2 regions of the Tsukamurella pulmonis genome follow, and region 1 is predicted to be linked to the other one. Evidence: riboswitches for the same ligand, from Rfam matches in the RefSeq annotation. Region 1 holds a riboswitch; the other holds the start of a gene.

Region 1 (3,406 bases):
CGAGACGGAGATCGGCGGCGCGCACCCGGGTCAGGTGCGCGGACTCGGGCTCACCGTCGACGGTGACCACGAGGGCGGGGCGGGAGACGGTCATGGTTCCTCCGGTTGTCACTTCGCTCGTGCGGACAGGTCTTCCAGGGCGCGCACCAGGCGGCGCACGTCGTTCTCGCCGGTGCCGAGGCCGATGCTGGCGCGGACGGCACCGTCGTAGCAGCCCAATCGGTGAACGACGGGATGGGCGCAGAACTTCCCGTCGCGCACGCCGATCCCGTACTCCGACGAGAGGAACTCGGCGACCTCGCGGGGCGCGCGGCCGGCGACGGTGAAGGCGACGATGCCCACCCGTTCCGTGGAGTCGGCCCAGATGGTGAGGGTGCGGACACCGTCGATGCGCTCCAGCGAGCGGAGCAGCAGGTCGGTGAGGAAGCGCTCGTGCCGGGCGATCGCGTCCTCGCCGAGGCGCTCGACGGCCTCGCACGCGGCGGCGATCGCGACCGCGCCCAGCACGTTCGGCGAGCCGGCCTCGTGCCGCGCGGGGCCGGTGTGCCAGGCCACCTCGACGGACTTCGCGACGGGCGTACCGATCACCTCGTAGCTGGCGCCGCCGCCGCAGCGCACGGGCTCGGCCTCGTCGAACCAGTCGGCGCGGCCGACCAGCACGCCGGAGCCGAAGGGCGCGTAGAGCTTGTGCCCGGAGAAGGCGAGGTAGTCGACGCCGCTCTCGCGCAGGGAGATCCGACGGTGCGGGACCAGCTGCGCCCCGTCGACGGCCAGGCGCGCGCCGTGCCGGTGCGCGAGGGCGGCCAGCCGGCGGATCGGCAGGATCTCGCCGGTCACGTTGGAGGCGCCGGTGACGCTGACCAGGGCGGCGGGCCGCTCGCTCAGTTCCTTCTCCAGCGCCGTCAGGGTGCCCTCGATCGACAGCGGCGCGGAGATCACCCGCGCGCCGATCTTCTTCCACGGCAGCAGGTTCGCGTGGTGCTCGCAGTCGAGGACCACGACCTCGCCGGGCACGCAGCCCGCGAGCAGGTTGATCGAGTCGGTGGTGTTGCCGGTGAAGATGACGTGGTCGTCGGCGCGGGCGCCCACGAACTCGGCGACGATCTCGCGGGCCCGCTCGTAGCGGGAGGTGGAGCGCTGCGAGAGGTGGCCGGCGCCGCGGTGCACGCTCGCGTACTCGCCCAGGGCCGCCTGCACCACCTCCTGCACCTCGAGCAGGGCCGGGGCGCTCGCCGCGTAGTCGAAGTTGGCGTAGCGGACTGTCGCGCCGTCCTTGAGTGGGGCGTATTCGTCGGCACCGGTGACGGCAGCCAGGGGGCCGATCGCGAGCGGGGCGCTGCGGACGGTGGGGGTGAGGCAGACGGCGGTGCGCTCGGTGGTGGCAGTGCTCATGAGAAAAGTCCTTCGGTATCAGGACGCGCGGCACCGATCGAGCAGTGCCGCGAATCCGCGCTTGCCGTGCACGGTTCGGCACGGCCAGGTCGTCACCCGGAGCACCCCACCGCGGAGGAGGGTTGCCGACCAGCGAGCCGGGGCTTGTCACTGGCACTCATGACCTGGCTCGAGAATGCACGCTCGCGCCGGTCGGCGTCAAGGTTCGAATCACGGCGACGCGAAACCCGCGCGAGTAGATTCGCGGGCATGAGCGAATGGACGTACCTGATGGACATGGACGGCGTCCTGGTGCACGAGGAGCACCTGATCCCCGGCGCCGACGCCTTCATCGCCGAGCTCACGGCGGCGGGGACGCCGTACATGGTGCTCACCAACAACTCGACCCGCACGCCCCGCGACCTGCGCGCGCGCCTGGTCGCGACGGGCCTCGACATCCCCGAATCACGGATCTGGACCTCGGCGCTGGCGACCGCGAAATTCCTGCAGGACCAGCGGCCGAACGGCACGGCGTACGTGGTCGGCGAGTCCGGCCTGACCACCGCTCTGCACGACGTGGGCTACGTGCTGACCGACAACGATCCGGACTACGTGGTGCTCGGCGAGACCCGCACCTACTCGTTCGAGGCGATCACCACCGCGATCCGGCTGATCGACCGCGGGTCGCGCTTCATCGCCACGAACCCGGATGCGACGGGCCCGTCGCGCGACGGGCTGTTGCCCGCGACCGGCGCCGTGGCCGCCCTGATCCGCGAGGCCACGGGCCGCTCGCCGTACTACGTGGGCAAGCCGAACTCGCTGATGATGCGGTCCGCGCTGCGCGCCCTGGGGGCGCACTCCGCGGACACGCTCATGATCGGCGACCGGATGGACACCGACATCGTGTGCGGCCTGGAGGCCGGTCTCCGCACGATCCTGGTGCTGACCGGCATCTCCACGCACGAGTCCGTGACCGCGTTCCCGTACCGCCCCACCCGCACGATCGATTCCGTCGCCGACCTCGTCGGTCACACGGAAGACCCGTTCCCAGGCTGAGCCACGGTACGGGCTCGCAGGGTGCGGCTTGATGTGCCGCACCCTGCGAATACCTACTGCCCCTTGACGTTGACGATCTGCCGCAGGACGGCACGCACCGTCACCAGGTCGTCGGCATCGGCCATGACTCGGTCGATCGGCTTGTAGGCCTGCGGGATCTCGTCGATGAAGTCGGGACTGTCGCGGAACTCGATGCCCGCCATGGCCTCCTGCAGCTGCTCGTGTGTGAAGGCCTTCCGCGCCGCGGACCGGGAGTACTCCCTGCCCGCGCCGTGCGGCGAGCTGTTGAGCGACGGGGCGAACCCCTTGCCCTCGACGATGTACGAGGCGGTTCCCATCGAGCCCGGGATCAGGCCGAGCTTGCCCTCGGTCGCCTCGATGGCACCCTTCCTCGACACCCACACCTCCTTGCCGAAGTGCTTCTCGCGCTGGGTGAAGTTGTGGTGGCAGTTGATCCGCTCGGCCTCGGCGACGGGCGTTCCCACCCACTCGCCGAGCTGCCTGATCACCCGGTCCATCATCTCCTCACGGTTGAGCAGCGCGAAGTGCTGCGCCCACTTCAGCTCGGCGATGTACCGACGGAACTCGGGCGTGCCCTCCACGAGGTAGGCCAGGTCCGGATCCGGCAGTTCGATCCACCACTGCTTGCACAGGCGGGTCGCAACGGCGATGTGGTGCTGGGCGATCTTGTTGCCCACGCCACGGGAGCCGGAGTGCAGGAAGGCCCAGACGGTGTCGTCCTCGTCGAGACTGATCTCGATGAAGTGGTTACCGCCGCCGAGGGTGCCGAGCTGCAGCTTCCAGTTCCCGGCGTACTTCGCCGGGTCGAACTCCGCCCGCTCGGCGAGCGCCTCCAGCTCCGCGATCCTCGGCTCCGCCGTCGCCACGACCTTCTTGTTGTAGCGGCCGGGCGAGAGCGGGATCGCCCGCTCGATGGCCTCGCGGACCGTCGAACGATCTTCCGGCAGATCATCCTTCG
Region 2 (3,406 bases), 550 kb from region 1:
GAGATGGTCGCGGCCACCGGCGCCGCGCTGCTCGCGGCCGACCGTCGGGTGGCCGGCGTCGTGCCGTCCTCCGGCGTCAACAGCGGCATCGGCGTGCTCGGCGGGCACAGCGTGCGGCTCACCGCGGCGATCCTCCCCCTCTTGGTGGTGGCCGCACTCACCGGCGCGGTTCTGGCCACCGGCTACGCGACCGGGATCATCGGACCGGCCTCGCGGAGCACCGAGGAGGTCGTACCGACCTCGTCCGACACGCTCACCAGCGCGTCGCCGACGTCGGAGGAGGAGACCACCACGACCACCTCCGCCGTCACCTCGACGCTGCCGCCGGAGACGTCCGTGGTGCCCACCGCCGTGCCCCGGGAACCGGTTCCCGGTGGGGAGGTCACTCCCACCATGACCACGTTCGCGCCGGTGCCGCCGCCCACGACCACCCGGCCCCCGCTGCCCCCGACGACGTCGCCCTCGCCCACGTCGCCGACGGGCACGCTGCCGACCACGATCCTGCCGTCGATCCCGACCGTTCCGCCGTCGGAGAGCACGCCCGTCCGGCCGTCCGAGGGCACGGCCACGCCGTCGCCCACGGCGGAGTCGCCGCGGCCCGGGCCGGGGAACGGACTGGTCCTGCCGCCGCAGGGCGCGACCGCACCGGGATCGGGCACGACGAGCTCGAACCGGGTGAACACCGGAGCGGCGCAGTCGGATCAGGAGAGCGTCGAGGTGCTGCCCGAGGAGGCGGAGGCCCCCGCCGCACCCGAGCCGACCGTCACCGCCCCCGCGCTCTGACGGGACGCGCGGCGCGGATCAGCGCCGCGCGAGATCGAGGGTCCGCCGGAGCAGCCCCGCCACGGCGTCCATCTCGGTGAGGAATCCGTCGTGCCCGTCGCGGGAGTGGACGACCACCGGCTCGCCGCTGCCCGGGAGCAACGCCGCCAGCTCCTGCTGCAACCGCAGCGGATAGAGGCGATCGGAATCGATGCCGCCCACCACGACCGGGACCGGGCACGCGCGCAGCGCCGCCTCGACCCCGCCGCGGCCGCGGCCGACGTCGTGGTGGTTGAGCACGTCGGTGAGCACCACGTAGCTGCCCGCGTCGAACCGGCCCACCAGCTTGTCGGCCTGATGATCGAGATAGGACGTCACCGCGTAGCGGCCGTCCGCGTGCGGATCCTCGTCGCCCTGCGGCCGGTTCTCGAACCTGCTGTCCAACTCGATCTCGGTGCGATAGGTCAGGTGCGCGATGCGGCGCGCGATGCCCAGCCCGGCCGTGGGTGCGCCGTCGGCGTCGTAGTAGTCGCCGCCCCGCCAGTGCGGATCGGCCTTGATGGCGGCGATCTGCGTGGTCTGGGTGCCGATCTGGTCGGCCGTCGCGCGGGCGCCGACCGCGAGGACCAGCGCCGATCGGACGAAATCGCCGTACATGAGGGCCCACTCCAGGGCGCGGGCGCCGCCCATCGAGCCGCCGACGACGGCGGCGATGTCGTGCACGTCGAGGGCGCGCAGCAGTGCCGCCTCGGCCTCCACCTGATCACGGACCGTGATGACCGGGAAGCGGGAGCCGTAGGGCCGCCCGTCGGGCGCGAGCGAGGCCGGACCCGTCGATCCCGAGCAGCCGCCCAGGACGTTGGCGGAGACGACGCACCACTCGTCGGTGTCGACGGCGGCACCCGGCCCGATCAGTCCGTCCCACCAGCCGGCGGAGCGGTGTGCATCGTCCGGCGGGCCGGTGACGTGCGAATCGCCCGTGAGCGCGTGCAGGGTGAGCACGACGTTGTCGCGTGCGGCGTTGGGGCGCCCCCACCGCTGGAAGGTCATGGTCACGTCCGGCAGGACGACGCCCGACTCGAGCACCAGGGGACCGAGCGACAGGGACTGCAGCGCACCGTCGGGTACCCGGGCCCAGTCCCCCGGGGGACTGTCGATGGGGTGTCCTGTGCGGGTGCTGATGGTCACCGAACCTCTCCTCGCGCTTGCCACCCGGCCCTGAGGCCGGGAAACCAGGTCATCACCCGGGGCACCCCACCGCGGTGGAGGGTTGCCGGTCAGCAAGCCGGGGCTGCGCGCTGACACTCATGACCTCGGTCCGATCATAACGGAACGTTTTCCGGTGAACGAGGTCACAGGTACGGGCGGGAAGCGGGGAAGGGGCGGGGGCGTTGCAGTGTCCCGTGGACTCCTCTACCCGGACCAGACTCGCGGTCGGCGCCATGGCGCTCGGCGGCTTCGGCATCGGCACCACCGAGTTCGCGGCGATGGGGCTGCTCCCGGACATCGCCGCCGACCTCGGGATCACGGAGCCGGTCGCCGGGCACGTGATCTCGGCGTACGCCCTCGGCGTGGTCGTCGGCGCGCCCCTCATCGCCGCGGCGTTCGCGCGGGTGCCGCGCCGGATGCTGCTGATCGGACTGATGGTCGCCTTCACCGCGGGCAACGCGCTGTCGGTGTTCGCGCCGACCTATGGCACCCTCATGGCCGCCCGGTTCGTGGCGGGCCTGCCGCACGGCGCCTTCTTCGGCGTCGCGGCGCTGGTGGCGGCCCACCTGGCCGGCCCGGCCGGTCGGGGCCGCGCCGTCGGGCAGGTGCTGATGGGGCTCTCCGTCGCGAACGTGATCGGCGTGCCGGTGGTGACCTGGCTCGGGACGGCGCTGAACTGGAGGTACGCGATGGCGGTCGTCGTCGTGATCGGCGCCGTCACGGTCGCGGCACTCGTCGCCCTCCTTCCCGCGGTGCAGATCCCCGTCACCAACCCGCTCACCGAGCTCGGGGCGCTGGCCCGGCCCCAGGTGTGGTTCGCGCTGCTCACCGGCATCGTCGGCTTCGGCGGCATGTTCGCCGTGTACACCTACATCTCCACCACGCTGACGTCCGTCTCGGGGCTCAGCGCCGCCTCGGTGCCGGCGGTCCTGGCCGCGTACGGCGTGGGCATGGTGATCGGCAACGCGGTGGGCGGACGCGCGGCCGACGGCTCGGTGACCCGCTCGATCGCGGTGACGCTCGCCGCACTGGCCGTCCTGCAGGCGCTGTTCTCCCTGTTCGCTCCGCAGCCCTTCGCCGCGATCACCCTCTTCTTCCTCATCGGGCTCACCGCGTCGGCGCTCGTGCCCGCGCTGCAGACCCGATTGATGGACGTCGCGGGGGAGGCGCAGACGCTGGCCGCGACACTGAACCACTCGGCGCTCAACATCGCGAACGCGCTCGGGGCGCTGCTCGGCGGCGCGGTCATCTCGGCGGGCGGCGGCTACACCGCGCCGGCGCTCGCGGGCAGCGCGCTCGCACTCGCGGGGCTCGCGATCTTCGGGATCGGCATGCTGGTGGCGCGCCGGAGCGCAGAACCCGTCAGTGCTCCTCGGTAGGGTCTGAGCCATGCGAAGGATTCTCGCGCTGTGCGCGATCGCCCTGCTCGCGGTCT

Evidence for each region. A riboswitch is a leader RNA that binds a small molecule or an ion and turns the genes downstream of it on or off. The one in region 1 is predicted to bind S-adenosylmethionine.
Region 2: another riboswitch for S-adenosylmethionine. It lies ahead of metX (homoserine O-acetyltransferase MetX); the one in region 1 lies ahead of BLQ62_RS21050 (aminotransferase class V-fold PLP-dependent enzyme).

Annotation. Positions count from the first base shown of each region.
Region 1 is NZ_FNLF01000002.1:4,255,988-4,259,393, forward strand. Features, by position in the region: gene BLQ62_RS21045 (hypothetical protein) at 1-94, opposite strand, end outside; gene BLQ62_RS21050 (aminotransferase class V-fold PLP-dependent enzyme) at 109-1,392, opposite strand; SAM riboswitch class IV at 1,445-1,557, opposite strand; gene BLQ62_RS21055 (HAD-IIA family hydrolase) at 1,642-2,427, shown strand; gene BLQ62_RS21060 (RtcB family protein) at 2,481-3,406, opposite strand, start outside.
Region 2 is NZ_FNLF01000002.1:3,702,397-3,705,802, reverse strand. Features, by position in the region: gene BLQ62_RS18165 (hypothetical protein) at 1-783, shown strand, start outside; gene metX (homoserine O-acetyltransferase MetX) at 802-1,944, opposite strand; SAM riboswitch class IV at 1,959-2,075, opposite strand; gene BLQ62_RS18155 (MFS transporter) at 2,205-3,350, shown strand; gene BLQ62_RS18150 (guanyl-specific ribonuclease) at 3,361-3,406, shown strand, end outside.